DNA from 2 places in the Streptomyces armeniacus genome. Region 2 is predicted to be linked to the other one. Evidence: predicted binding sites of a transcription regulator. Region 2 holds the regulator's gene; the other holds the start of a gene.
The links. Region 2 encodes HspR, which represses chaperone genes until heat shock. Its sites were predicted from a motif close to TTGAGNNNNNNNNNCTCAA; they were not measured.

Region 1 (7,494 bases), 440 kb from region 2:
TCGGTCGGCGTGAGGTGCACGTCCTCGCCCGTCACCCGGACCCTGCGCTGTGCGTGGTCTATCTCCAGCTCACCGAGCCGCAGCGTCCCGCTGCGCGGTGTGTGCGCGGCGAGCGTGGCCCGCTCCACGCGGCGCAGCAGGACGTGCACCCGGGCGGCGAGCTCGCGCATGGAGAACGGCTTGGTCATGTAGTCGTCGGCGCCGACACCGAGCCCGACGAGCATGTCGGTCTCGTCGTCACGCGCGGTGAGCATCAGCACCGGCAGCGGGCGCTGCGCCTGTACGCGGCGGCACACCTCGAGTCCGTCGAAGCCCGGCAGCATGACGTCCAGGACGAGCAGGTCGGGCTGCCATGCCTCGGCGGTTTCGACGGCGGCCGGCCCGTCGCCGGCCGTTTGCACCTGGAAGCCCTCGGCGCGCAAGCGCATGCTGATGGCGTCGACGATGGTGGGATCGTCCTCGACCACCAGAATGCGACGCTGGGCGCCAGGGGTGGTCGCCGCAGCGGCTTGGCCGTTATGCGTTGATGTGGTGTTGGTCTGGTCCATTCGGTGCCGCCCCTGCGTTGCCCCTGTGGCTTTGTGTGTGTCTGCTGGCAGCAGCGTAAGGGCCTCGTGCACGTGTGGGCTACGCCGGTCTCATTGCGAAGTGAACGACGTCGGGAACGCCCCGGGCGACTGGTGTCTCTTCCGTACGGACCCGACTGAATCCGTTATTCCGCAGTAGTTCCTCGAATGCGGGGGAGTGTCGGGCCGACCAGACCGCCAGCACCCCGCCGGGGGTCAGCCGGGCACGGCAGGCGGCGAGTCCGGTGGGGGAGTACAGCGAGCGGTTGCCGTCGGTGACGGTCCAGTCGGGGCCGTTGTCGATGTCGAGGCAGAGCGCGTCGTAGCGGTCTCGGGTGGCGCGCAGGTGCTCCAGGAGGTCCGCGTGTACGAGCTCGGTGCGCGCGTCGGCGCGGGCTTCGGCGGTGAACGGGGCGAGTGGTCCAGACCTGTGCCATTCCACCACGGCCTCCTCGCGCTCGACCACCGTGATGCGCCCCCAGCGCGGTTCGCGCGCCGCCTCGGCCAGCGAGAAGCCGACGCCGAGGCCGCCGAGCAGCAGGCGCGGTCCGGGCCGTACGGGCAGGGCGTCGAGCGCGGCGCGGACCAGCAGCCGTTCGGAACGGCCGTCCGAGGTGTCCATCAGGAAGCAGCCGTTGGCGATGATCTGCAGCAGTTCGCCACTGCGCCGCAGCACCACCTCGCCGTACGGGCCGGTGCGGCGGTCGAGGACGACGGGCCGGCCGTCGTCGGGCGCCTGCGTCTCGTCCGGTGCGTGCATGGCTTCCGCTGCTCCGTCCGCTCGTGCCGTTCCCGCTGCCGTTCCGCCGTGCCCGGTCAGTCCTCGACGGCCCGGTCCAGCGCCCGCTCCAGCAGCGCGATGGCGTCGGACAGCGGCGGCACGGGGTCGGAGAGGTCGGTGACGACGACGTGGTCACCGTAGGTGACGCGGTAGAGGAACTGGTCGCGGAGGTCCGGGTCCACGTTGCGGCTGGGCTGCGTGCCGAGCCGGGCGCCGTCCAGCAGGCGGCGCAGCCGGGACAGCTCGGCGGGCGTGAAGCGGCCGGTGCGGCCCGGGATGTCGCGGAGGGAGGTGGTGTACGAGCCGTCGGTGCGGACCGCGATCTCCTTGTCGACGCCCGCGTAGCCGCCGGAGACGTGCAGGGTGACGAGCCGCGCGCGGCTGCCGGACGGGTCCGGGCCCGGGGACCGCTCCGGGGACGGGGACTCCTCCGCAGTGGCGTCCTCCGAGCGCGGGGCGTCCCCCGAGCAGCCCGCGAAGGCGCCGAGCAGCAGCCCGGTCATGAGGGTGCGACGGGTGACACGGGGAGGTGACATGTCTGGAGTATCCCGGATCGCTGAGAGCGAACAAGCGCCCGTACGAGCCCCGTTCCCGCGCCGTCCCCCGTACGGGCGCCGGGGAACAGCCCGCCGCCGACCGGGGTTGTCGACCACGCGACTCCTTCCTTCGGGTCCCCTCGTTCGGATCCCCCCGGTGGGCCGGCTATCGCCGACAGCGAACGCCCGCCGCTCACGGGAACATCCCACCCCCTCCGTGCATTGAGTCTTGATAGCTCAACTTGCCTGCCTAGGGAGAGATCATGGCTTCGACGTCCGAAACACTCACCCTGCCCGTGCTGCCCCTCGACGACGAGGTGGTCCTGCCGGGGATGGTGGTGCCGCTGGACCTGTCCGACACCGAGGTACGCGCCGCGGTCGAGGCCGCGCAGTCCGCCGCGCCCGAGGGGAAGAAGCCGCGGGTGCTGCTCGTCCCGCGCGTGGACGGCAACTACGCCGGCATCGGTGTGCTTGGCCGGGTCGAGCAGGTGGGGCGGCTCGCCGACGGCGACCCGGGCGCGCTCATCCGCGGCCTGCGCCGGGTCCGTATCGGCTCCGGTACGGCCGGCCCGGGTGCCGCACTGTGGGTGGAGGGCAGCGAGGTCACCGAGACCGCGCCCGACCCCGTGCCCGGCGCGGTCGCCGAACTGGTCAAGGAGTACAAGGCGCTGGCCACCAGCTGGCTCCGCAAGCGCGGTGCCTGGGAGGTGGTGGACCGGGTGCAGCAGATCGACGACGTGGCGCAGCTCGCCGACAACGCCGGCTACTCGCCGTTCCTGTCCACCGCGCAGAAGATCGAACTGCTGGAGACCACCGACCCCGTGCAGCGGCTGCGGTTCGCCGTGGAGACGCTCCGCGAGCACCTCGCCGAGCAGGACGTGGCCGAGTCCATCGCCAAGGACGTCCAGGAGGGCGTCGACAAGCAGCAGCGCGAGTTCCTGCTGCGGCGCCAGCTGGAGGCCGTACGGAAGGAGCTCGCGGAGCTGAACGGGGACGACGCGGCTGAAGGCGATGGAGTGGATGCCTACCGCGCCCGCGTCGAGGCAGCCGCGCTCCCGGAGGACGTCCGCAAGGCGGCGCTCAAGGAGGTCGACAAGCTGGAGCGGTCCTCCGACCAGAGCCCCGAGGGCAGCTGGATCCGCACCTGGCTGGACACCGTGCTCGAGATGCCGTGGAACGAACGGACCGACGACGCGTACGACATCGCGGGCGCCAAGGAGGTCCTGGACGCCGACCACGCCGGGCTGGCGGACGTGAAGGAGCGCATCACCGAGTACCTGGCGGTGCGCAAGCGCCGCGAGGAGCGCGGGCTGGGCGTCATCGGCGGCCGACGCGGCGGCGCCGTACTGGCGCTGGTCGGCCCGCCCGGGGTCGGCAAGACCTCGCTGGGCGAGAGCGTCGCGCGGGCGATGGGGCGGAAGTTCGTACGGGTCGCGCTGGGCGGCGTACGTGACGAGGCGGAGATCCGCGGCCACCGCCGTACGTACGTCGGGGCGCTGCCCGGGCGGATCGTACGGGCCGTCAAGGAGGCCGGTTCGATGAACCCGGTGGTGCTCCTGGACGAGATCGACAAGGTCGGCTCGGACTTCCGCGGCGACCCGGCCGCGGCCCTGCTGGAGGTGCTGGACCCAGCGCAGAATCACACGTTCCGGGACCACTACCTGGAGGTCGAACTCGACCTCTCCGACGTGGTGTTCCTGGCCACGGCCAATGTCATGGAGGCCATCCCGGAGGCGCTCCTGGACCGGATGGAGGTCGTGCAGCTCGACGGCTACACCGAGGACGAGAAGGTCACCATCGCCCGCGACCACCTGCTGGCCCGGCAGCTCGAACGGGCCGGACTGGCCGGTGACGAGGTGACCCTGGACGAGTCCGCGCTGCGCAAGCTCGCGAGCGAGTACACGCGTGAGGCGGGCGTACGGAACCTGGAGCGCGCCGTCGCACGCGTCCTGCGCAAGGTCGCGGCCGAGCACGAACTCGGCGAGCGCGAGCTGCCGTTCACCGTCGGTCCGGACGCCCTGCGCAAGCTCATCGGGCGGCCGCACCACACCCCGGAGGCCGCGCAGGACCCGGCCGAGCGGCGTACGGCGGTGCCGGGCGTGGCCACCGGCCTGGCGGTCACGGGCGCGGGCGGCGACGTGCTGTACGTGGAGGCGTCGCTGGCCGATCCGGAGGCGGGCGGCAGCGGGCTCACGCTGACCGGGCAGCTCGGTGACGTGATGAAGGAGTCCGCGCACATCGCGCTCTCCTACCTGCGTTCGCGCGGCGCCGAACTGGAGCTGCCCGTCGCCGACCTCAAGGAGCGCGGTATCCACCTGCACGTGCCCGCGGGCGCGGTGCCCAAGGACGGGCCGAGCGCGGGCATCACCATGACCACCGCGCTGGCCTCGCTGCTCAGCGGGCGCCAGGTGCGGCCGGACGTGGCGATGACGGGCGAGGTCTCGCTGACCGGGCGGGTGCTGCCGATCGGCGGCGTCAAGCAGAAGCTGCTGGCGGCGCACCGCGCCGGGGTGACCACCGTGATCATCCCGAAGCGGAACGAGCCGGACCTGGACGACGTGCCGGAGGAGGTGCTGGCCGGCCTTGACGTCCACCCGGTCTCGGACGTACGCCGGGTGCTGGAGCTGGCGCTCACCCCGGCCTCCGCGGAGCTCCCGGTCGCGGCGTGACGGACGCGGCCGGGAAGGGCGGCCGCGTGCCCCGGCGCGCGGCCGTACCGACGGCACGGCCGCGCGTGGCCGTACCGCAGGAATGGCCCCCTCCCGCCCTGGTGGAGGGGGCCACTCCTGGTCTGTGGCGGCGCTGCCGCCGCGTGCCGGGGCCTAGCCGTTGGCGAGGGCCTGCAGGCGGTCGTACGCGCCGTTGAAGACGTTGTGGTCACCGACGATGGGGCCCGTCGAGGTGTACTGCCAGAAGGTGTAGAAGCCCCAGCCGTTCGGCAGCGCGCCCGGCCCGGAGGCGTAGCGGGCGACCCACAGCGGGTTGGTGGCGCCGAAGCTGCCGTCGTTGCCGGTGCAGGTGGCCCACCAGTTGGTGGTCGTGTAGATCACGGCGTCGCGGCCGGTGCGGGCCTTGTACGTGTTGGTGAAGTCGCGGATCCAGTTGACCATCGCGCCGGCGCTCATGTCGTAGCAGTCGTTGCCGTCGTACGGGTTGTACTCGATGTCGAGTACGCCCGGCAGCGTCTTGCCGTCCTTCGACCAGCCGCCCCCGTGGTCCACGAAGAAGTTGGCCTGGGCGGCGCCGCTGGAGTCCTTCGGGTTGGCGAAGTGGTACGCGCCGCGGATCATGCCGACGTTGTACGAGCCGTTGTACTGCTGCGTGAAGTAGTCGTTCTGGTAGTACGTGCCTTCGGTGCCCTTGACGTAGGCCCAGCGGACTCCGCTGTTCCACAGCGCGTTCCAGTCGACGTTCCCCTGGTGGCCGGAGACGTCGACGCCTTCCACGCTCGCCGCCAGGCTCGGCGGCGGCTCCTCCTGCGGCTTGCCTCCCTCGTGCCGCTCGACCGACATGCCCATCCACGCGTCGCCGCGCTTGACGGGCCCGCGGTCCTCGCCCGGGGCGGCGGACGCCGTGCCGGGCAGGGTGACGACGAGGGCGAGAACGGACAGGAGCATCCCGGCCGCGGTGGCGACACGGCGCGTGGGGCTGCTGGAACCGGATCTGTAGCTGGGCATCGCTGCCTCCGAAGACCTCAGTGGGGGATGTGCCGGGGGGTGGGACGGTGCCTGGTGGTACGGAGCGGTGCGGGGGTGCGTACGGTGCGGAGCGTGCGCGTGGTGCGGGGGAGCACGTGGTGCCGAGGGGGTGACATGCCCGGAGTGCGGTGGTGTGGACATGCCATGGGAAAGATACGCGCGTAGAACTCCCGGGTGGAAGAGGGCTCGTGGGCTGCCGTTGGTCTACTCCTGCGAAATACTGGCGGAGCTGCGACGATCGCGTGCGCTGGCAGGAACTTTCATCATGGGAAAAGCCGGAGAGGGCGCTGACGTGCACAATGCCGGGACCGAAGGTGACGCTTCGACGAATCCGCGGGACGCCGCGGACCGCGGCCACGATCCGGCGGGCGGGCCGTACGGGCCCGAGTTCCTCGACCTCGAACGGGAGTTGGCGGTTTTCCTCCGCCGCGCCCGCGCCTCCTCCGGCGAGATGGCCCGCGAGGTGCACCCTGACCTGGAGCCCGCCGCGTACGGGCTGCTCGTACGGCTCGAGGAGGCCGGACCGCAGCGGGCCACCGAGCTCGCGACGTACTTCGGGGTCGGCAAGGCCACGATGAGCCGCCAGTTGGCGGCCCTGGAGACGCTCGGTCTGGTCGCCCGCACGAGGGACCCCGCCGACGGGCGTGCCTCGCTCGTGGAGCTGACACCGGGCGGCCGGGACCGCTTCACGCGGGTACGGCAGGCGCGGCGCGCGGAGTACGGGCGCAAGCTGGCGGCGTGGGACCGCGGGGAGATCTCCGAACTGGCGCGGCTGCTGCACCGGCTGAACGGGCTGGGCAACACGGAGGACTGACGCGGCGTACGGCGCCCGCCCCGCGTGCGGCTCGTACGCCGGCCTGCGTACGGCTCGTACGCCCGCCCGCGTGCGCCCGGGGCTACACCCCGCCCGTCGTGCCCCGCCGCGCCTCCGCCTGCGGCAGCTCGGCGAACACCGTAGTCGCGTCGTCGTGCGCCTTCCCGCGCGGGAACGCGGTGCAGTCCGGGTCCGCGTCTTCCGCCGTGCGCACCCGTGCGACGAGCGCGTACGGGCCCTCCTTCCGCACCAGGTCCAGCAGTCCGGACCAGTCGCCGAGCCGGAACGTCTCGACCCAGCGGGACGCGCCGTCCGTGAGGCCGAGCAGCGCGGTGACGTCCGTACGCGGCGTGGTGCCGGTGACCGCGAGCCGGGCCACGGCCGGGTCGGCGGCCGCGGTGTAGAAGCCGCCGCCGTCGGGCGCGTTGCGCAGCGCCTCGACGGCGCGGGCGTACGCGGCGCCCGCCGTGGCGCGTTCGGCGGAGCCGCGCGGGAGGGCGCGGACACCGGCGCGCATCGAGCGGACACGGTCGGGGAGTTGATCGAGGCGCGCGTCGAGCACGGGCGTCACGGAGCCGTCGGCGCGCTCCAGGAGCAGTGCGGAGTCCGAGAGCACCAGGTGTTCGACCGTCCCCTCGTCCCAGCGGGCCGCGACGACGGTCGCCTGCGGAGTGCGCGAGTGAGAAAGGTCACAGGTTTCGCGGTGCGCGTCGGAGGTACGCGTAATGGCCTCCGCGAGGCACTCGGCGAGCGTCAGATCCCGCGGGGAGGCGGCCAGTTCGAGCAGCGCGCCGCCCAGCCGTGAGGTGAACCAGGGCACGCCGTGCACACACCCGTCGTCGCCCGCGGGCGGGGTCACCCCGTCGAGGACGACGAGGGCTCCGCCGTCGCCGGAGGCGGGCAACGCCACGGATGTGTAGTCCTCGTTGGGGCGTCCCGGGCCGCCCGGTTCGCTCGCCATCTCGATGCGCATGGGACAAGTCTGCCGGAGCCCTGAGCGGCGGATTCGGGCACCCGTACGGTTTCCGGGGATTGGCCTGGACCAGCAGGTCAGGGGTGTGCCGCGGTGCCCCGGCGTGCTCCGTGCGGTGCCGGACGC
Region 2 (7,494 bases):
CCTCGTCGCGGTGGAGCTCGGGTGAGGGCACGTTGGCCAGCAGGGAGCCCTGCCAGAGAGTCAGCGCGTCCTTGAGCGCATACAGCTCGGCCTCCGGGCCGCCGTCGGCAGCCAGCCCCAGCGCGCCCGCCGTACGCACCCGTTCCCGGAAGCCGAGCAGGTCGAGCGTGCGGGGGGAGGCTCTCATGCGGTACCCGCCGGGGACCGCCTCGACGGGCGCACCGGACACGCCGTGCGCGGCGAGGAGTCTGCGCAGCCGCAGCACGCACGTCTGCAACGCGGCCTTGGCCGTGGTGGGTTGCTTCGCGCCCCAGACCGCGCGGAGCAGGCAGTCCACTGACACCACCGAGTTGGCGTGGAGCAGCAGCGCAGCCAGCAGGATGGTCGGCTTGGACGGTCTGAGCACCGCGACTTCGCGTCCGTCCGTGATGCTCAACGGCCCGAGCAGCTGAATCCGCACTGCCGTCACCCCCTCACTCCATCCGCGCACTCACCCGCGCGCTCGTACGCCCCGGCCCGCGCCGCACCGCGCCGCTTCCTGTCCGTGACGACCGGTCACCCTGTGCTTACGACCATGCCACCCGCCTCCGCCCCAACGCACCCCCGCCCCCGGTCAGCTTGCTGCAACCGCGTCGCAGCTTGCTGACATCGACGGGCAGTTACAGAAACCGGACATCGTTCAGCACAACTCTCGGCGAAGGCCCCGCATCTAACCGATCAAGAGGGTCCGGGGGAACCCGGGGGACCGAGGCCCTCGAAGCACAGAGCAACCGAACGGAAAGAACGGAAAGAAGAGAGCAATGTCGCACCACCGCAGGTCACGCAGGACCAAGCGCAACAGCATCGTGGCGGGGGCCGTGGCTGCCGTGCTCATCCCGCTGGGCGTCGCCGGTACGGCGATGGCCGGAGGCGACTCGTCCGGCGGCACGGAGCAGACCGGCCCGAAGCAGACCGCACAGCAGGCTGCGGCGCAGGACACGCCGAGCGTCGTCACCGAGGTCGAGGAGTTCTACCAGGGCTACATCAGCGCCCTGGGCGAGGGCGACACCGAGCAGGCGAAGTCCCTCCGCAAGGCGGCCCTGACCGAGTCCTTCCAGAACGAGCTCGCGGAGTGGGAGCAGCAGAACGCCGCGGACGGCGTGACGCGTTCGCAGAACGTGCCGGTCGAGGCCGAAGCCGCGTACGACGGCAGCGGCATGGGGCACTCCTGGACCATCGTCACGCTGAAGTGGGACGGCGGCTCGGACGCCACCAAGCTGCACGTGCAGTCCGACCTGGACACGCACAGGATCTCGGACGTCAAGCCGCTCGACTGACGCCCAGTCAGCGCGGCAATCGACCCCGCGGGCCGGGCGCCTGACCAACGCCCGGCCCGCGGTCACGTCTCGGACCGGTAGTGCCGGTGCCCCACGTTGATCAGCTCCAGCTGGCGCCGCGCCGTACGCGCCACTTCCTCCGCGTCCCGCCCCTCACCGTCCAGCGCGGACAGGAGCGCGCTGGCGGTCGTCACCATGTGGTCCACGTACAGCTCCGCCAGCATCCGCACTTCCCCCTCGCTCCAGCCCGCCGAGTCGGGCTCGTCGCGCAGCGTGTCGGCCACCTCCTGCGCGAACAGGCCGAGTTGCGCGGCGATGGCCGTACGCACGGCCCGTACGCCGCCGTGCTGCTCCCGGGAGACGAAGCGGATGTGCGCCGAGTGCGCGCGTACGTGCTTGGTGATCAACTCGACCGTACGGCTGATCCGTTGCTCGGGCCCGTCTGCCGTGGCAAGGGTTTCCCGTACGAGCTCGTGCAGGCCGCCAAGTGCCTCGTCGACGAGGGCCACACCCAGGTCGCTCATGTCGCGGAAGTGCCGGTAGAAGCCGGCGGGCGCGATGCCGACGGTACGGGTGATCTCGCGCAGGCCGATGCTGCTGAGGCTCTGCTCCTCGAGGTGGTGCAGAGCGGCGGCGAGCAGCGCCTGCCGGGTCTTCTCCTTCTGCGCCTGACGGATGTGGCTCATGTCATCGAGTAAACACTCGTTCCGCCAGCGGAGCCAGCACTAGACTGGACTCAGTGAACAGTTGTCACCCCAATTGTTCACCGAGTTGTCCACTGCCGGCCTCAACCGAAGGACTAACGATGATCTTCCTCGTGGCCGCATTCCTGCTGCTGGGCGTACTGGTGGGCGCAGCCGCGCACCTTCCGCCCGCCGTGGCGCTCACCGCGGGGGCGGTGCTCGGCTGCTGGCTGCTGATCTTCGCGTACCGCGAGCGCCGCCGTACACGTATCGAGGAGGGGGCACGATGAGCACCACGGGCACCACCGGCACGCTGCACACCCGCCCGCGCACACGGCTCCCTGACCGCGACGCCCGCAAGGACGCCCGCAAGGACGCCGACGGGATGGCCGTCACGTCGTTCGCGCTCGGCCTCGCCGGACTGCTGGTCTTCAACCTGGTGCTCGGGCCGTGCGCCCTCGTGCTCGGCGGGCTCGCGCTCGCCCGCGGCACCGGGCGGCGCGGACGTGCGACCGCCGGACTCGTACTGGGTGCCGCCGACCTGATCGTGCTGGCCACCCTCGTCACCGCGAACGGCACCGTCAGCTGGCACTTCACGGGGTGACCGGCGGCTCGGCCAAGCCCGTACGAATGCCGGATCGGCCTCCGTACGGTGGCCGATCGGCGCCCGTACGGTGGCCGACCGGGCCTCCGTACGGTGGTGCCGGACCGGCCTCAGTCCCGCGGCGGCTTCGGCCGCCACACCACCAGCGCGCTGGACTGCTGCACGTCCTCGTACGGCACCAGGTCGCGCCGGTACGACGCGTGCACCTGCGCCTCGCGGCGGCGCATCGTCACGGCCGCGCTCTCCAGCGCCTGCTGGAGCTCGGCCGCCCGCGCCTGCAGCGCGGCCACCTGGTTCTCCAGCTCGATGATCCGCTTGATGCCGGCGAGGTTGATGCCCTCGTCCTGGCTCAACTGCTGCACCTGGCGGAGCAGTTCGATGTCACGAGCCGAGTACCGCCGCCCGCGCCCGGCCGTACGGTCCGGGGAGACCAGGCCCAGGCGGTCGTACTGGCGCAGCGTCTGCGGGTGGAGTCCGGAGAGTTGAGCGGCCACCGAGATGACGTAGACCGGAGAGTCGTCGGTCAGTTCGTACGGCGTGCCTCCGAAGCGCTGGCTGCGCCCACCTCGGCCGTTCATCTCAGTCTCCCTTCGCGGCCTTGAACAGCGCTGCTCTCGGGTCCTCGGACGCGGTCGCGTCCCGGTAGGACTCCAAGGTGTCCCGTGCCTTGTCGCTCAAAGTCTTCGGCACCGCGACGTCTATGGTGACGAGCAGATCCCCGCGTGTCCCGTCCTTGCGCACCGCGCCCTTGCCGCGCGCCCGCATGGTGCGGCCGGCGGGCGTGCCCGGCGGCAGCTTCAGCGTGACCGCGGGGCCGCCGAGCGTGGGCACCTTGATCTCCGCACCGAGCGCGGCCTCCGCGAAGGTGACCGGCACGGTGATGGTGAGGTTGTCGCCCCGCCGCCCGAAGACCGGGTGCTTGTCGACGTGCACGACCACGTACAGATCGCCCGCCGGGCCGCCGCGCTCCCCCGGCGCGCCCTTGCCGCGCAGCCGGATGCGCTGCCCGTCCGAGACGCCGGCCGGGATGCGGACCTGCATGGTGCGCGAACTCGTCGCGCGCCCGCTGCCCTTGCAGTTGTCGCACGGGTCCTGGGCGATCAGGCCGCGGCCCTTGCAGTCCACGCACGGGTCGGTGAGGGAGAAGCCGCCACCGCCGCCGCGGCTGACCTGCCCGGTGCCCACACATGTGGGGCACACGCGCGGGCTGCCGTTCTTGTCCCCGGTGCCGTTGCAGGACTTGCAGGCGGCCGAGGAGGACATCCGGAGAGGGACGGTGGCCCCGTCCACGGCCTCGGTGAAGCTGAGCGTCACCTCGGACTCGATGTCCTGGCCCCGGCGCGGCTGCGTACGGGTCGTGGTGCCGCCGCGGTTGAACAGGCCGCCGAAGACGTCCCCGAGACCGCCGCCGAAGCCGCCGGCGCCGGGCCCGCCGCCCGGGCCGCCCCCGCCCGGCGTGCCGCCGAACAGGTCGCCCAGGTCGAAGTTGAACGTGCCGGCGCCGCCGCCCGCGCCGGGACCGGGGCGGTAGCCGCCGTTCCCGAAGAGGGTGCGCGCCTCGTCGTACTCCTTGCGGCGCTTGGTGTCACCCAGCACGTCGTACGCCTCGGAGGCGTCCTTGAAACGCTCCTCGGCCTTGGCGTCGCCGCGGTTGGCGTCCGGGTGGTTCTCGCGTGCGAGCTTCCGGTACGCCTTCTTGATCTCCGCCTCGGTGGCGTCCTTCGGGACGCCGAGGACCTTGTAGTAGTCCTTCTCGATGAAGTCCTTGGTACTCATCCTCGACGTCCCTCCTCCCGTTCAGCCATCTGGTCGGTCATCCGATCGGCGTTTCAGCCCTCGTCCGGGTCACCACTGTCCTCGTCGTCCACCGGCTCCCCCTCGTCGCCCGAAGGCGACGTGGACTGGGCGGACTGCGCGGGCTGCGCCCCCGGCTGGGGCTCCGCTACGCCGACCCGCGCGGGGCGGATCGTCCGCTCGCCGATGCGATACCCCGGCTGCAGGATCTGCACGCACGTCGTCTCCGTGACATCCGGCGAGTACGAGTGCATCAGCGCCTCGTGCACCATCGGGTCGAAGGGCTCGCCCTCCTTGCCGAACTGCATGAGGCCCATCTTCGCCGCGACCATCTCCAGCGACTCGGCCACCGACTTGAAGCCGCCGACCAGTTCGCCGTGGTCACGCGCGCGGCCGATGTCGTCGAGCACGGGCAGCAGCTCCGTAAGGAGGTTCGCGACGGCGACCTCCTTGACGGCGACGCGGTCCCGCTCGACCCGGCGGCGGTAGTTCTGGAACTCCGCCTGGAGCCGCTGGAGGTCCTGCGTGCGCTCGTGCAGAGCGGTGCGGGTCTGGTCCAGCTGAGCGGTCAGCGCCACGTCCTCGGCGAGCCGGTTCTGGCCGCCTTCCGTGCCGTCCCCGTCCGATCCCTGCCGCGGACCGGCCGGTCCCGCCTCCCCGGAGGGGGCGGTCCCGGCGGCCTCCGCCGCGTCATCAGGCACTTCCTGTGCGGTCTCGGCGGGGACCTCGGGCTCCTGCTGGAAGCCCGGAGTCTCCTCCGTCACGCTGCACCGTCCTTCGGCTTGTCGTCGTCCACGATCTCGGCGTCCACGACGTCCTCTTCAGCGCCGGGGGCACCGGCCGCACCGGCCTCGCCGGCACCGGCCTGCGCGCCCTCGGGGCCGCCGGCCGCCTGCGCGGCCTGGGCGTCGGCGTACAGCGCCTGGCCCAGCTTCTGGCTGGTGGCGGCGACCTTCTCGGACGCCTCGCGGATCGCCGCGGTGTCCTCGCCCTCGGCGGTCTCGCCGCCCTTGAGCTTCTCCTTGAGGTCCGCCAGCGCGGTCTCGACCTCGGACTTGACGTCCGCCGGGACCTTCTCGTCGTTGTCCTTGAGGAACTTCTCCGTCGTGTAGACGAGCTGCTCCGCCTGGTTGCGGGTCTCCGCGGCCTCGCGGCGCTTGGAGTCCTCGTCGGCGTACTGCTCGGCGTCCCGCATCATGCGCTCGATGTCGTCCTTCGGCAGCGCGGAGCCGCCGGTGACGGTCATCTTCTGCTCCTTGCCGGTGCCGAGGTCCTTCGCGGCGACGTGCATGATGCCGTTCGCGTCGATGTCGAAGGTGACCTCGATCTGCGGCACGCCGCGCGGCGCCGGGGGCAGCCCGGTCAGCTCGAACATCCCGAGCTTCTTGTTGTACGCCGCGATCTCGCGCTCGCCCTGGTACACCTGGATCTGCACCGACGGCTGGTTGTCCTCCGCCGTCGTGAAGATCTCCGAGCGCTTCGTCGGAATCGTCGTGTTCCGCTCGATCAGCTTCGTCATGATGCCGCCCTTGGTCTCGATGCCGAGGGACAGCGGGGTGACGTCGAGCAGCAGGACGTCCTTGACCTCGCCCTTGAGCACGCCGGCCTGCAGCGAGGCGCCGATGGCGACGACCTCGTCCGGGTTCACGCTCTTGTTGGCTTCCTTGCCGGCGGTCAGCTCCTTGACCAGCTCGGCCACCGCGGGCATCCGGGTCGAGCCGCCGACCAGGACCACGTGGTCGATCTCGGACAGCTGGATGCCGGCGTCCTTGATCACGTTGTGGAAGGGGGTCTTGCAGCGCTCGAGCAGGTCCTGCGTCAGCTGCTGGAACTGCGCCCGGGTCAGCTTCTCGTCCAGGTGCAGCGGGCCCTCGGCGGACGCGGTGATGTACGGCAGGTTGATGCCGGTCTCGGTCGAGCTGGACAGCTCGATCTTCGCCTTCTCCGCGGCCTCGCGCAGCCGCTGGAGCGCCATCTTGTCCTTGCCCAGGTCCACGCCGTGGCCGGACTGGAACTGCTTCACCAGGTGGTCGACGACGCGCTGGTCCCAGTCGTCACCGCCGAGCTGGTTGTCACCGTTGGTGGCCTTCACCTCGACGACGCCGTCGCCGATCTCCAGCAGCGAGACGTCGAAGGTGCCACCGCCCAGGTCGAAGACGAGGATGGTCTGGTCTTCCTTCTCCAGCCCGTACGCCAGGGCCGCGGCCGTCGGCTCGTTGACGATCCGCAGCACGTTGAGGCCCGCGATCTCGCCGGCCTCCTTGGTGGCCTGCCGCTCGTGGTCGTTGAAGTACGCCGGGACCGTGATGACCGCGTCGGCCACCTTCTCGCCCAGGTACGCCTCCGCGTCCCGCTTCAGCTTCTGCAGCACGAAGGCGCTCATCTGCTGCGGGTTGAAGTCCTTGCCGTCCAGGTTGATCTTCCAGTCGGTGCCCATGTGGCGCTTGACCGACCGGACGGTCCGGTCCACGTTCGTGACCGCCTGGCGCTTGGCCACCTCGCCGACCAGCACCTCGCCGTTCTTGGCGAAGGCGACGACGGACGGCGTGGTCCTGGCGCCCTCGGCGTTGGTGATGACGGTGGGCTCACCGCCTTCGAGAACACTGACGACGGAGTTCGTCGTACCCAGGTCGATGCCGACCGCACGTGCCATTTCGGTTTCCTCCAACTGAGCCTTGAGTGGATCTGGCTCAAGACTGCACGAGCGGACAGCGCAAGTCAAATGACCTGAGTCAGGCTCACTCAAGTCTTATGCCGTCTTTACTGGCAGCCCGGCATCCGTGCAGCTCAGAGGCGTGCCGCAGTGCGCCCTACGGCTCGTGAACCCCGTCCGGACTCCACTCGACCACGACGATCGCCGCGTCGTCCCGCAGCCGTCCCCCCGCGTGCTCGCTCACCGCCCCGAGCAGCGCGTCCGGCAGAGCCGGAGTGGGCTCGTCGCGCAGCGCGTCCACACGCCGTACGAGCGGGAAGAACCGCCCGTCGGCGTCCCGCGCCTCCTCGATGCCGTCCGTGTAGAGGAGCAGCCGGTCCCCCGGCTGCCAGGCTTGCACACGGACGGGAAAGTCGTCGAAGTGCTGGTGCGCCAGCCCCAGCG

Region 1: a site for HspR is predicted at 2,106-2,124, ahead of lon (endopeptidase La). Genes of this name have one in related genera too.

What each region holds. Positions count from the first base shown of each region.
Region 1 is NZ_CP031320.1:278,386-285,879, reverse strand. Features, by position in the region: gene DVA86_RS01225 (response regulator transcription factor) at 1-548, opposite strand, end outside; gene DVA86_RS01220 (polyamine aminopropyltransferase) at 628-1,326, opposite strand; gene DVA86_RS01215 (hypothetical protein) at 1,383-1,883, opposite strand; gene lon (endopeptidase La) at 2,147-4,552, shown strand; gene DVA86_RS01205 (lysozyme) at 4,706-5,560, opposite strand; gene DVA86_RS01200 (MarR family winged helix-turn-helix transcriptional regulator) at 5,847-6,395, shown strand; gene DVA86_RS01195 (protein phosphatase 2C domain-containing protein) at 6,478-7,368, opposite strand.
Region 2 is NZ_CP031320.1:718,280-725,773, reverse strand. Features, by position in the region: gene DVA86_RS03100 (AfsR/SARP family transcriptional regulator) at 1-460, opposite strand, end outside; gene DVA86_RS03095 (hypothetical protein) at 801-1,316, shown strand; gene DVA86_RS03090 (TetR family transcriptional regulator) at 1,379-2,002, opposite strand; gene DVA86_RS03085 (hypothetical protein) at 2,122-2,289, shown strand; gene DVA86_RS03080 (DUF4190 domain-containing protein) at 2,286-2,603, shown strand; gene DVA86_RS03075 (heat shock protein transcriptional repressor HspR) at 2,714-3,181, opposite strand; gene dnaJ (molecular chaperone DnaJ) at 3,183-4,379, opposite strand; gene grpE (nucleotide exchange factor GrpE) at 4,433-5,161, opposite strand; gene dnaK (molecular chaperone DnaK) at 5,158-7,050, opposite strand; gene DVA86_RS03055 (PP2C family protein-serine/threonine phosphatase) at 7,208-7,494, opposite strand, start outside.